3 regions of the Bacillus cereus group sp. BfR-BA-01360 genome follow, and region 1 is predicted to be linked to each of the others. Evidence: riboswitches for the same ligand, from Rfam matches in the RefSeq annotation. Region 1 holds a riboswitch; each other region holds the start of a gene.

Region 1 (4,559 bases):
ACTTATACCCTTTATCCTTTATTTCTTTCTCTAAATACGGAATATGCTGGAAATAGTTTGCATCTAATTCTTTATCTGCTAATGATTTATTCGGTAATACATAGTCCTGAAATTTTTCAATTTTTAACACAACGCCCTTTTTCTCAAGCAATGGTTTTGCCTTCTCTAAAATCTCAGCGTGCGGTACATTAGAAGCACCGACAACAAGCTTATCTTCACTTTTCCCACCGCAAGCTGTTAATCCAAAAATTGATGTCGTAATAAGTGCTGAAAGTAATAATTTTTTCATGTTGTTAACATCCTTCCTAATTTTTAATCGATTTATCGTTTATCAATCCGAGTTGTCGCAAAATCTCCAATAAATTGAATGAAAAACACAACCAGCAATACACAAATTGTCGCAACAATTGTCACATCGTTGTTTCCCCGCTGGAACCCTTCTAAATATGCTAGTGTACCGAGTCCGCCAGCGCCAACAACGCCTGCCATTGCTGTATAACCAACAAGTGCAATTGTCGTTACGGTAATACCAGATACAAGTGCTGGCAAAGATTCTGGAATTAATACTTTCCAAATAATTGTGCTTGTTTTCGCTCCCATTGCCTTTGAAGCTTCAATCACACCTTTATCAATTTCACGAAGCGCGATTTCAACCATTCTCGCATAAAATGGGGCCGCTCCAATAATCAAAGCAGGCAATGCTGCACTTGCTCCAAGAATTGTTCCAAGAAGAATCTTTGTAAACGGAATAAGTAGAATGATTAAAATGATGAACGGGATTGATCTAAAAATATTTACGAATGCCCCGATTCCTGTATGAATCACTTTGTTTTCCCACAAATTATCCTTCGCTGTCATAAAGAGCAGTAATCCTAACATAAGTCCTAAAATAAATGTGGCAATTGCTGCGATTGCCGTCATGTATAATGTTTCTCCTGTTGCTTCTAGCATTTGATTCCAATCGACATTTGTGAGCAATTTATCCATGTGCAACCACCTCCAGCTCTACTTTCTCTTGATGGATTCCTGCTATTGCCTGCTGAATGGCTGCTTCTTCACCATTTAAATGAACAATTAAGCTTCCGTATGCTCCATTATTTGTCTGCGCGATATTTCCTTGAAGCACGCTAACTTCTACATCCTCTCTCCTCATTAACCCTTGTAACACTGGGCGCTCTACAGAATCTCCAATAAATTGCAAACGAATGACTTTACCATCTGGGTATTTCTCTAATAAGTTTTCAATCGTTTCATTCGTATCTTCAGAATCTGTTAATTGCTGAACAAATCGCTTTGTAATCTCTTGCTGCGGATTACGAAATACCTCTAGTACAGAACCTGTCTCTACAATTTTCCCTTTTTCCATCACTGCAACACGATTACAAATCTTTTGAATCACATGCATTTCATGAGTAATAAGCACAATGGTTAAGTTAAGGCGTTTATTAATATCTAGTAGTAAATCTAAAATTTGATCTGTTGTTTCCGGATCAAGCGCCGATGTTGCTTCATCACATAAAAGTACTTTCGGATTGTTAGCCAACGCTCTTGCAATCCCGACGCGTTGTTTTTGTCCACCGCTCAGTTGAGATGGATAAGCATCTCCTCTCCCTTCTAATCCGACAAGACGAATAAGCTCATCTACACGTTTCTTTCGCTCCTTTTTATCCACACCAGCAATCTCGAGAGGAAAAGCAATATTCTCACGAACAGTTCTTGACCAAAGTAAATTGAAATGTTGAAAGATCATCCCAATTTCTTGTCTTGCCTTTCGAAGTTCATTACCGGTAATGGCTGAAATCAAACGATTAGCAACTGTAATTTGACCAGAAGTTGGTTTCTCCAACTGATTAAACAAGCGAATTAACGAACTCTTACCTGCACCGCTATATCCGATAACCCCAAAAATTTCGCCTTCCTCTATTTTTAAATTGGCCCGATCTACAGCAATCACATCACCGTTTTTTGACTGATATATCTTTTTCACATTTTCTAATAGAATCATGATGTTCACCCCTTTAATTAAAAAGCGTAAGTAGCTCGTTCAGAATGTAAGGGGGATGGAGCTTCTGACGTAGAGGCGCCTTTTTGCCTCGTAGAAAGAAGCGAAGCCACCGAACATTCTAGCTACTGAAGCTGGATTTCATAAAAAGCGTAAGTAGCTCGTTCAGAATGACTCTCACATTTTTTATTTTTGGTGTAAGAATACTGAACTGTCGCCATCTGCTCAATTTCTTATCGATTTTTCCTGTTGTTTAAATGTCCTCCTCATTCAAACAACAAAAAAACCTTTCTGCTTTACAATGAGCAGAAAGGTTTTTATGCGTATATCAACATAATCCTTTCTCTCATCTCTCAAAGCATTTGCTTTGCAGGAATTGGCACCATTTCAACAAAATCGTTGACGGTTGCCGGGCTTCATAGGGCACAGTCCCTCCACCTCTCTTGATAAGAGAAATCAGATCTAATTTTCTTCTGATTCAAAATTTATGAAATTATCTATATTTTATGACTTGAATTTTATCAATATACATTCACTCTGTCAACAAAAAATTTCTTAAAAAGAAAATTTTAAGAATATTAAGCGCCCACTGGCATTGGTTTACAAATATGAAACATGGACTCCAATAATAGCATCGTGCGATATGTCCCCGCATAATGTACACGACCTTCATGAATTAGCTTTTGCAAACGAACATTCCCTGTAACTAATTGTTGTAAATCTTCTTCTTTAAAACAGTGGATTTGTTCGGTTCCCCTATCTCCTTTTACAAGCTGTATATAATCCCTTGAAATTTGGAGGGAATGGCACTCATCTCCAAAATGAATACTAATGACTTTTCCTGCTTGACGCAAAAGAGGTTCTAAATGATATTGTTTATTAGCATGTGTTACAAATGATTGAAGCATTGAATATAATTTCATTCTCATCACATCCTTCATATCACTTTCTACTAATACCTTTCCATTCCCTAAGCATCAATCCTCTTCCTTTTGCTCGACAAATACTGTATTACCTCTGCCATTTCAACATATTTCCCAAGAAATGTGTCGAGGCGGCAAATTTTTTGCCGCCTACTGTAGTTCCTTATATAAATATTCAACTGAATGAAATGCATATATTTTCTTCTTCAACGTTCCATTTTCAAATATGAGTAAACAAGGAACACTTTCTATCTCATATTCACGTGCTAAATGCGGAGCATAATTTAAATCTAACATGCCAACTTCTAAGTCAACAATCGTTGCTTCTACAACAGTTAACATTTTTTTCGCCAATTGGCATGTACCACACATTGGAGTATATACATATAACACTGTTTTTTCTTGATTCACTATTAGATTTGTGGCTTCAGCACCTGTCCAGTCAATCACTTCTATCATCATTCCTTACCGTAAATATTCTGTATAAACATCAATGTCAGCTCCCCATAATACATTTGCTAAATGTGAAGACGGTGCAGTTGCTACTTCACGATATGAACGATCAATATAAATATGTTCAGCCTGCGGAAATTCCTTACGAAATTGCTTGCGAAGCTTTTCTCCTGCATCATCAGCATCCACTAGCACATATACTTCTTTATCAAAAAACTGATCAATGAGCTCATCCATTTTCGACAAACCAATTGTACCATTTGTACAAACAATTTCCACCGGTTCTCGAATAATAGATTCAATCTTTCTTCTATCTGATTTACCTTCTACAATAATGACCTTTTCTACATAAACCATGTGTCATCACCCGATCACCATATACTATAAAACAACCTTACTTTCGTATATAGTATATTCGATATTCCCATCTTGTTTCCTGTTTATTTTTACAAAGAAAAGCACAAGCGGCTCGTTCAGAATGTAAGGGGGATATGGTTTCTCATTCCTTTTGATAACAATGTACTATAAAAATTAAAAAAGACAGCACATAGGCTGCCTCTTTTATCTAGAATCAAATTAGTCTTGGTTTGTCATTTCTGCGTATTTTTCTGCAGTTAATAGTTTTTCAACTTCACTTGCATCAGAAAGTTCAACTTTCACCATCCATGCACCTTCGTATGGAGACTCGTTAACAAGTTCTGGTTGATCACTTAATTCTTCGTTTACTGCTACAACTTTACCACTTACAGGTGCATATAATTCAGAAACTGTTTTAACAGATTCTACGCTTCCGAATGGCTCATTAGCTTCAAGTGTTGCACCTACTTCAGGAAGTTCAACGAATACGATATCGCCTAGCTCACTTTGTGCGAAATGAGTAATACCGATAACAACTTGATTCCCTTCAGTTTTTACCCATTCGTGTTCTTCAGAGTAACGTAAATGATTTGGAATGCTCATGACTGTACCTCCAGTGAATGTATTAATTATGTAAAAATACCTTATTGGTACTTTTTCCACATACTTTCAAACTGCTCTTCATTAAAGCCAAGTGTTACATTTGTTCCATCTGTTACAATCGGACGTTTAATTAACATACCATCGGACGCTAAAAGTTCAAACATTTCGTCTTCACTTGCAACCTTTAACTTATCTTTTAAACCAAGCTCACGATAACGCAT
Region 2 (4,559 bases), on a different contig from region 1:
TTTATATGAAACTGGAATAAAAATTCATATGCTTCCAGCCTTTTCTTTGCATCGAAGCTATCTTCTCCCCATACTGTAATACCATGATTTCGAATTAAGACAGCACCGCAATCTGATTGAATGTGTTTTTTGAATGCTTCGCCTAGAAGCGGGATGTGCGCATAGTTTTCAATAATTGGAATATGAATGGTTGCTCCTTCTTCCCAAATATTAAGTGCTTTTATAATTTCTTGATTTCGAATCATTACTTCTTTCTCGTATAGGTTTGTAATCACATTATTATCGGTTGTATGAACATGTAGAACACAGCCAGCATTTGTATGGTTATAAATATGTGTATGTAAAATGGTTTCAGCAGAAGGGCGTAATTCCGTCTCCAATACGGGATTTCCTTGATGATCCACTAATAAAAAGTCATCTGGCGTTGTTTTTGTTTTATCTTTTCCACTAGCTGAAATAAGAAAGGTAAGCGGTTCATGACTTACCTTTATAGAGATATTGCCACTTGTTGCTGGGAACCAATTTCGATTTGTTAATTCTTTTTTTAATTCACTTAACGTATGCCACTTACGAAAAAGTTGTTTCATAGTTTTACCTCCACCAAGTGCTGCAACTCGTTTTGAATATCATAAAATGTATGAAATGGTGTATAAGGAATATGATATTCTTTGCACTTTGTAATGAGAAAATCACGTGCGAATACTTTATCAGCTTGCTTAGCTGCTTGCAAATCTGTAATAGAATCACCAATGACAATGCGAAAAGCTTGTTGAGAGCTAAGCCTTCGAATCAGCGTGGATTTACAGAGACCACAATGATGGTTACAATGTTTATCGCAAGGATATGGCCATTTTACTTCAATGTATTCTTTTGAAAAGTCAGTTTCATTACAATAAATCTTTTCTTTTGGAACAAGCCCATCTAAAAGGGGGTGCACAAAGAAATCCATTCCTCCTGAAATGACATAGAAAGAAAGGTCATTTTTATTTATAAACTGTACAAATTCCTGAAAACCACTACGTATACTTGCGTTGTTTTTTAAAAATGCAATCATATCGTCATGGAGATTGGTCGGTAATAAATGAAAAAGTTGCTCAACCCCTTCTTGAATCGAAAGCTCTTGAGCTAATATCTGTTTCTTTATTTCCTCAGCCTTTGGTGGCGCGAAATGTTCCATAATAGAAATGATATTGTCGCTATTTGTAATTGTGCCATCAAAGTCGCAGAAAATTTGAATGCTCATATTTTCACCTCACGCGATGGATTTCCCCATAATTGTAGTGCGGTATGTAAGTCAGCATCATCCACTTCATGTAATGGCGTTCCTTGTAAAGTGGCATCAATTGCTGCACGAAATGCTTTGCCTCCGCCTTGTGCACCGTTAGGATGACCATGGATACCACCACCAGCGTTAATGACAACATCATTTCCAAAGTCACGAAGGATAAATGGAACAAATCCAGGGTGAATGCCAGCTGATGGAACAGGGAAACTTCTTTTTAAATGAGAATCTGCGATTGTTAATGTTTCTGCAATTTGAAGGGCATCTTTTTTTTCTAACGCAACATTTCCATATGGAGATGGAAATAAAGAAAAGTCTGCACCAGCATAACGAAGCAATTTCCCAAGTAATAGTGAATGGGAAAAGCCGTATAATTTTGATGATGTATAAGCACCGCTAATAGCAGGGTGAGCCATAATAGGAACATTGATATCTTGATCTTCCGCTAGTAGTTGTAATACATCTAATCCATATGCAAACGCATTAAACAACAGAAGATCAGCACCAGCATTTACTGCCCGTTTCGCGTTTTCTTTTACATCATAAGTACGCCCGGTTATATTGACTGCATATAAAGTTCTATGACCATACGTTTCATAAACAGATTGCAACACTTCTTTTCCTGAACGAACCCGTTTTTCAAGTGGTGTTAATGCATTTTCGAATAAAATTTCATCATCTTTTACGATATCCACTCCGCCAATTGCTTGGTCACGGAGCTGCGTCTTTAAATATCCGATATTTCGCCCAATCATTCCTTTAAAAATGCTCATTAAAAGTGGACGATTATGAACATGTAACCTCTTTCTCACTTCCTCAATCCCAAACTTTGGTCCAGAGAACTGTCTTTTTAAATCATCTGAGAATGTGAGATCGATAAGTTTAATTTCTCCATCTAATGATAATTTTCCAAATGCTGTCGTTAAAATGGCTGGTAAATCAGGACTGAAATTTAACGATGGATACTGAATTTTGATTATACCTTTTGTTACTTTTTTGCCAAGATAGTTGTTTACCTCTTCTTGTTGCGGGAGTTCTTCTACATGAACAACATTGCCTTTATGCTGTTTTAATTGTTTTTGTAATAAGTGGGGTAAATGTGTCCATGAACCAATTGTTAAGCCAAGAGCAATCTGCTCTGCTTTTTTTGTTAAGTTGTGAGAATCATCATGGATTACATATGTTGCAATTATTCCGCTCATTTTCATAACCTCCTAGTTAAATAAAAAAACCTCTCAGCTAAGGAGAGGTTTTTTTACAACCAGCTCCTTATCTGTCAGCGTAACGCTGCGAGAATTAGCACCGTGTCTACATTTGTAGATCGGTTGCCGGGCTTCGTCGGGCTCGTCCCTCCACCAGCTCTTGATAAGAAGTATTTGGAAATATTTTAATTTTTTTGATATCTGAATTTTGACAGAGATAACTTAAGTTGTCAATGGTTTTTTGAAAATTTTTAATTTGCCAATTCGATGAATAGCTTCTTGCAATCGTTCTTCAGTATGTAAGAGGCCAATTCTCACATAGCCTTCTCCATGTTTTCCAAAACCAATGCCCGGAGCAACTGCAACGTGCGCTTGATTTAATAATAGATCAGCAAATTGTTCAGAATGATAACCATTTGGAACTGGTAACCAAGCAAAGAAGGACCCTTTTGGAGTTTTAACATTCCAGCCGATGGAATGACATGCCGAAATAAGAGCGTTCCTCCTAGATTCATAGCGGTTCACTAATTCAGTTACACAAGTTTGCGAACTTAATAATGCTTCGCAAGCAGCTTCCTGAATAGCGCCGAAAAGACTAACATACATATGATCTTGCAGTAGATGAATCGTTTCAATGACACTTTCATTGCCAACTGCAAATGCGATGCGCCAACCAGCCATATTAAATGTTTTTGATAATGTATAAATTTCAATGCCTGTATCTTTAGCACCTCTAGCTTGTAGAAAACTGACCGGTTTTTTTGTATCAAAACCGATAGCTCCATAAGCAAAATCATGAACAACTAAAATGTTATGTTCATTTGCAAAACGGACTGTTTCTTCAAAGAATTCCTTTGAAGCGATCGCACCAGTTGGATTGTTTGGGTAATTTAAAAACATTAATTTTGCCTGCTTGGCAGTATCTTCGCTTATTTTCATGTAATCCGGTAAAAAATGATTCTCTGCTAATAGTGGCATTGTTTCAAGCTTTGCCTTCGCTAAAGCAATGCCAGATAAATAGTCAGGATATCCAGGATCAGGAACAAGAATCGTTTCACCAGGATTTGTAAAACAAATTGGCAATTCTACTAATCCCGCTTTTCCACCAAATAAAATCGCAACTTCTGTTTTTGGATTTATTTTTACCCCATATTCACGTTCATAAAAGATTGCAACTGCCTCTTTTAAGCTGTTATGTCCACGAAATGGTGGATATTTATGATGAAGCACCTTTTCTGCTGCATTTTGTAAAGATTTTACGATATGCGGCGGTGTTGGTTGATCGGGATTTCCTTGCCCTAAGTTGATGACATCATGTCCAGCTTCAATTACTTTATTAACTTTTGTGACAAGTGAAGCGAAAAATTGTGTTGGGAGTGATGTCATAAGCTCGGAAGGTTTAAAATCTTTCATACTTTCCACCTCTTTTGAAAGTTGTTACAATTCTAGTGACAAATAATATATCCTTTCCAAGATTTTGTAAAGAAAAAAATAAAGAATGGGGCTGAAAAAATGAAGGTCGCATGTATTCAAATGGATATTGTTTTTGGTGAGGTAACTTTAAATACAGAGTACGCAGAGAAAAAAATAGAAGAGGCAATGAAAGTGAACCCAGATGTAATCGTATTACCTGAACTTTGGACAACAGGATATGATTTGAAGCGACTTCCTGAAATTTCGGATAAGGATGGAAAACAAACAAAAGAAGTGCTTTCAAAATGGGCAAAAGAGTTTAGCGTGAACATTGTCGGTGGTTCTGTTGCAAAGCAGACAGAGAAAGGTGTTACAAATACGATGTATATTATGGATCGCCAAGGAAACGTACAACATGAATATAGCAAAGTGCACTTGTTTCAGTTAATGAATGAACATAAGTATTTAATAGCAGGACATGAAACAGGAGAATTTACTTTAGACGAGATTCAGTGCGGAGGGGTTATTTGCTATGATATTCGTTTTCCAGAATGGATACGCGTACATACTGCTAAAGGCGCAAAAATAGTATTTGTAGTAGCAGAATGGCCTCTTGTTCGCCTTGAGCATTGGCGTTTATTACTGCAAGCGAGAGCAATCGA
Region 3 (4,559 bases), on a different contig from region 1:
AAAATCAATTAAGATTGAGACTACACCACATAGTCCAACTAAAATTGGATAAAATGCATACGGCAATAGTTCAACTGGTGATAAAGCCGCAAATCCTGCTGCTGTTAACATCTGCGCTCCGTATGGAACTAGCCCTTGAACACAACACGAGAACACATCTAGTACACTCGCCGATTTTCGTGGATCAATTTCATATTGATCTGCAATATTTTTTGCAAGAGGACCAGTGAATATAATCGAAATTGTGTTATTCGCTGTGCATATATTCGTCATGCTTACTAATCCAGCAATTCCAAATTCCGCACCTTTTTTCGAACGGATATTACGCGTTAATGTATTCATTAAATATTGAATACCACCATTATATTGAATGATTTCAACCATTCCACCAATTAAAATTGCCAATAGTACGAGTTCCATCATTCCATTCATCCCTGTTGCAGCACTTTTAAAGAAGCTAGCTAACGTATAACTCCCATCTAAAAAACCAATGATACCAGATAAAATGGTTCCACCTGTTAATACAACGAGTACATTCCATCCAAGTAGCGCTGTAACAAGCACCCCTGCATACGGCAATATTTTCATCCAATCAAATGCATGTGTCTTTATTTCTGTATGATTTCCTAAAGTAAGAACAACTAATAATATAACGGTAATCATAGCAGCGGGTAAAACAATTAAAAAGTTCGTTTTAAACTTATCTTTCATTTCTGTCCCTTGTGAACGAACAGCTGCGATTGTTGTATCAGAAATAAATGATAAATTATCTCCAAACATAGCCCCACCTACAACTGTTGCCATCGCTAACGCAATTGAAATATCTGTTTGTTGACTGATCCCTACAGCAATCGGCGCTAATGCTGCAATTGTTCCCATTGAAGTTCCCATTGCTAATGAAATAAATGCACCGATCACGAAAATGCCAGCTATAATAAATCCTTGTGGCAAAACAGCTAAAGCTAAATTAACTGTAGAGTCCACTCCTCCCATTCCCTTTGCTGTTTCTGAAAAAGCACCAGCAAGTACAAATATTAATACCATAATCATAATGTCTGGATTCCCAGCTCCTTTAGCGAAGCGTTCTACTTTCGCTGTAAAACTCTCTTTCCGATTCATCGCTAAAGCAACTCCTACCGCAATTAGTATCGCTACTAAAATCGGCAATTTATAAAAATCACCTGTAATGATTCCAGAACCAATAAATAGTACTAAAAATATTCCAAGTGGCAATAAAGCAAAAATATTTCCTCTCGTTTCCTTCACCATATCATCTCTCCCTAGTTTTAAACCTTTTCTACTGAATAACAAAAGACCTCTTCCAAGAAGAAGAGGTCTTATACATCTATAAGAAACACTCTTCTCATCTTTCAAGCACATGCTTGCTGGATTTGGCACAGCACTCCAAAATCGAGTCCGCTGCCGAGGCATCATAGGGCCAGTCCCTCCGCCTCTCTTTATAAGAAGGTTTCATATTTTTATTTGTAATAATGTCTTTCCTAACTTTACTCGCTTATAAATCAAAAGTCAATTATTATTTTTATAGAAATAATCGGTATTTTTCTTCTTATTCATATAATGCGACGAATATACCAATCATTATACATAAAAAATGATCATTTCAATGTTTCTATTTCACGTTTTAAAATAGAAATCCATGGAAATTCTTCTTTTTCGATTCTCTCCATAACCCACCTTGCTATATCCCACGCTTCATTATATTCGTCTCTGGAAATGGTTTCTTCTGCATAAGCCGCTTCCAACTCACCTTCATCTAATAAATATATTTTCCCATCTGGAAATAATACGACATCCAAATATAGATCATCAAAATATGGCAAGCCATTCTCATCTATTTCGAACTCTTTAGCAATATCAATATAATACTGTACTATATTTTTTTGTTCATCTAACATAGCTGTAATAACAAATTTTTTACCTTTTATAAAATACTGCACCCATGTATAGCCATCATTTACAATACAAATTTCACTATGATCATACTGCTTATAACTAGGTTCCTTTACTTTTATCACATGCAAAATTCCTAACATACCTTGCTCACATTCCCGCACTTCATACGTTTTCTGTAACAATCTTTTCCACGAAGCACCATTTCCATATTTTCTCTTCATTATACATCCCACTCCTTTCCAATATAGAAAAGCTCCCACATATTGATGCGAGAGCTTTTTCAATCGTTATTACGCTACTTGTTTTCCAGATATCTCTTTCAAATAAGCTTGTCCTTTTATATCATCATATTGTCCTTCCCATTTAGACATAACAACAGCTGCTAAAGAGTTTCCAACAACGTTAACTGCTGTACGTGCCATATCTAAAATACGGTCAATACCTGCGATAAACGCTAAACCTTCTGCCGGAATTCCAACTGTACCTAACGTTGCTAATAGTACAACGAATGATACACCTGGTACCCCTGCAATCCCTTTTGATGTTAACATTAATACAAGTAACAATGTAATTTGCTGTGTAATCGATAAATCAATACCATACATTTGTGCTAAGAAAATTGCAGCAATCGCTTGGTATAGCGTTGATCCATCTAGATTAAATGAATAACCAGTTGGAATAACGAAAGATGAAATCGCCTTTGGACAGCCGAATTTCTCCATCTTCTCCATAATTTTTGGCAAAACTGTTTCTGAGCTCGCTGTAGAATACGCTAAAATAAGCTCATCTTTTAAAATTTTAAAGAACTGAAATATGTTAATTCCAAAGATTTTCGCTGTAAGTCCTAGTACGACAACAACAAAGAAAATCATCGATCCATACACAACAATCACTAACTTCCCTAGTGGGATTAATGATGCTAGACCAAATTTAGAAACGGTCACACCAATTAAAGCAAATACCCCAAATGGTGCAAACTTCATTACTTGGTTTGTAACATAAAACATTGCATCTGCTACCCCTTGGAAAAATTGCAGAACCGGTTTTCCTCTTTCACCAATCGCTGCAATCCCTAAACCAAATAATACAGAGAAGAAAATAATAGCAAGCATATCACCTTTTGCCAGTGATTCTATAATATTTGTCGGAACAATGTTTACAAATGTATCCGCAAATGAATGACTCTGTACTTGCTCAGTTGTAGCTGTATATTTTGAAATATCTGTTTTTGTTAATTCATTCATATTAATACCTTTTCCTGGTTGGAAAATATTCGCTACCAGCAAGCCGACAACAATCGCAATTGTTGTAATAATCTCAAAATAAATAATTGTTTTTCCGCCTAATCGACCTAGCTTTTTCACATCTCCAACACCTGCAACCCCAACAACGATGCTCGCTACAACGATTGGTACAACAATCATCTTAATTAATCGAATAAAAATATCACCAATTGGTTGTAAAAACTTTGCTACCTCTGGATTGCCATAAAAAATCGCCCCAACTGCAATACCGAGTGCAAGCCCTATTAATATTTGCCATGCAAGTCCAATCCTCTTCATACTTGCTGCCAACCCCCTTCTTAGATGCTATAACTCTATTTTTCTATGAAATAAAGAAATTAAGAGTATTACATATAATTCGACAATTCACTACATTTGTCTCCCTTTAAAATGATAAATCATAAAATGAAATCTGACAACAAAATAAGTTTTCCTGAATACAAATATTTTTCTTGACAAAAATAAAACCCATGTAAGAAAACCTAACATAAGAATACTCCCTCCTTTGATTTATTAGCGTTTTTCTGTTGCACCTTCTTTTTATGCATATAACAGAAAAATGAATATTTACCATTTTTCATTTTTTTATTGAAGTAGGAAAGAAAAGGATTACAAGACATATAAATAACTAACTTCGACAATATTCAGCAATTTTATAAAATTTTCTTTACATTATGATTACAACAATAGACAGCATTCTTCTTCTTATATACAATCATAGATGGGAAAGGAGCTAGACAACTCATGAATAAGAAATTTGCAGCTTTTAGCGTTTTAGCAGTGGGAACTCTTTTTGTTTCTCCGTTACTTTCACCAGTACACGCAGAAACAAGTCAAGATAAACTGTCCAATATTCAATCAGAATTAGAAGGTAAACAACAAGAACTACAAAATAAGTCAGCTGAAAAAGAACAAATGGAGAAAGAAATACAAGAATTACAAAAGAAGATTGATGAATTAACAATTTCCATTAATAAAAATGAAGCTGATTTAAACGATACAAAAAAAGAAATTACTAAAACACAGCAACTTATTGATGAGAAAAAGAAACATATTGAGCAACTACAAAAGAATATTGATACACGTCAAGAAGTGATTAAACAACGTTTACAATCGATGCAAGAAAAACCGCGAACAAATATTATAACTGAAGTTTTAACAAGTTCAAATAACCTCGCAGATCTCGTTGATAATATGTATTCCGTTAGTTTAATTTTAAATAATGATACTGATATCGTAAAAAAACAAACACAAGATCGGGAAACTGTAAAAAACGAAAAAGAAGCTGTTGAAAAGAAAGAACAGCAACTAAAAGAAGCTGAACAAAAATTACAGCAAAAACAACAAGAATTACAAACAAAC

What was found. A riboswitch is a leader RNA that binds a small molecule or an ion and turns the genes downstream of it on or off. The one in region 1 is predicted to bind S-adenosylmethionine.
Positions count from the first base shown of each region.
Region 2: linked by a shared signal. The riboswitch ahead of mtnW (2,3-diketo-5-methylthiopentyl-1-phosphate enolase) and the one ahead of MR056_RS15620 (methionine ABC transporter ATP-binding protein) in region 1 are both predicted to bind S-adenosylmethionine.
Region 3: linked by a shared signal. The riboswitch ahead of MR056_RS04455 (Na+/H+ antiporter NhaC family protein) and the one ahead of MR056_RS15620 (methionine ABC transporter ATP-binding protein) in region 1 are both predicted to bind S-adenosylmethionine.

Region 1 covers NZ_JAKUFV010000018.1:5,022-9,580, reverse strand. Annotated here, with positions in the region: gene metQ (methionine ABC transporter substrate-binding lipoprotein MetQ) at 1-289, opposite strand, end outside; gene MR056_RS15625 (methionine ABC transporter permease) at 322-987, opposite strand; gene MR056_RS15620 (methionine ABC transporter ATP-binding protein) at 980-2,005, opposite strand; SAM riboswitch class I at 2,346-2,455, opposite strand; gene MR056_RS15615 (hypothetical protein) at 2,581-2,925, opposite strand; gene MR056_RS15610 (thioredoxin family protein) at 3,076-3,384, opposite strand; gene MR056_RS15605 (toprim domain-containing protein) at 3,391-3,735, opposite strand; gene gcvH (glycine cleavage system protein GcvH) at 3,955-4,338, opposite strand; gene MR056_RS15595 (arsenate reductase family protein) at 4,380-4,559, opposite strand, start outside.
Region 2 covers NZ_JAKUFV010000001.1:224,288-228,846, reverse strand. Annotated here, with positions in the region: gene MR056_RS01150 (methylthioribulose 1-phosphate dehydratase) at 1-587, opposite strand, end outside; gene MR056_RS01145 (2-hydroxy-3-keto-5-methylthiopentenyl-1-phosphate phosphatase) at 584-1,243, opposite strand; gene mtnW (2,3-diketo-5-methylthiopentyl-1-phosphate enolase) at 1,240-2,484, opposite strand; SAM riboswitch class I at 2,549-2,654, opposite strand; gene MR056_RS01135 (pyridoxal phosphate-dependent aminotransferase) at 2,707-3,897, opposite strand; partial or broken gene MR056_RS01130 (carbon-nitrogen family hydrolase) at 3,912-4,559, shown strand, end outside.
Region 3 covers NZ_JAKUFV010000003.1:159,392-163,950, reverse strand. Annotated here, with positions in the region: gene MR056_RS04455 (Na+/H+ antiporter NhaC family protein) at 1-1,266, opposite strand, end outside; SAM riboswitch class I at 1,361-1,466, opposite strand; gene MR056_RS04450 (ribonuclease FAU-1 family protein) at 1,617-2,135, opposite strand; gene gltP (glutamate/aspartate:proton symporter GltP) at 2,205-3,476, opposite strand; gene MR056_RS04440 (murein hydrolase activator EnvC family protein) at 3,942-4,559, shown strand, end outside.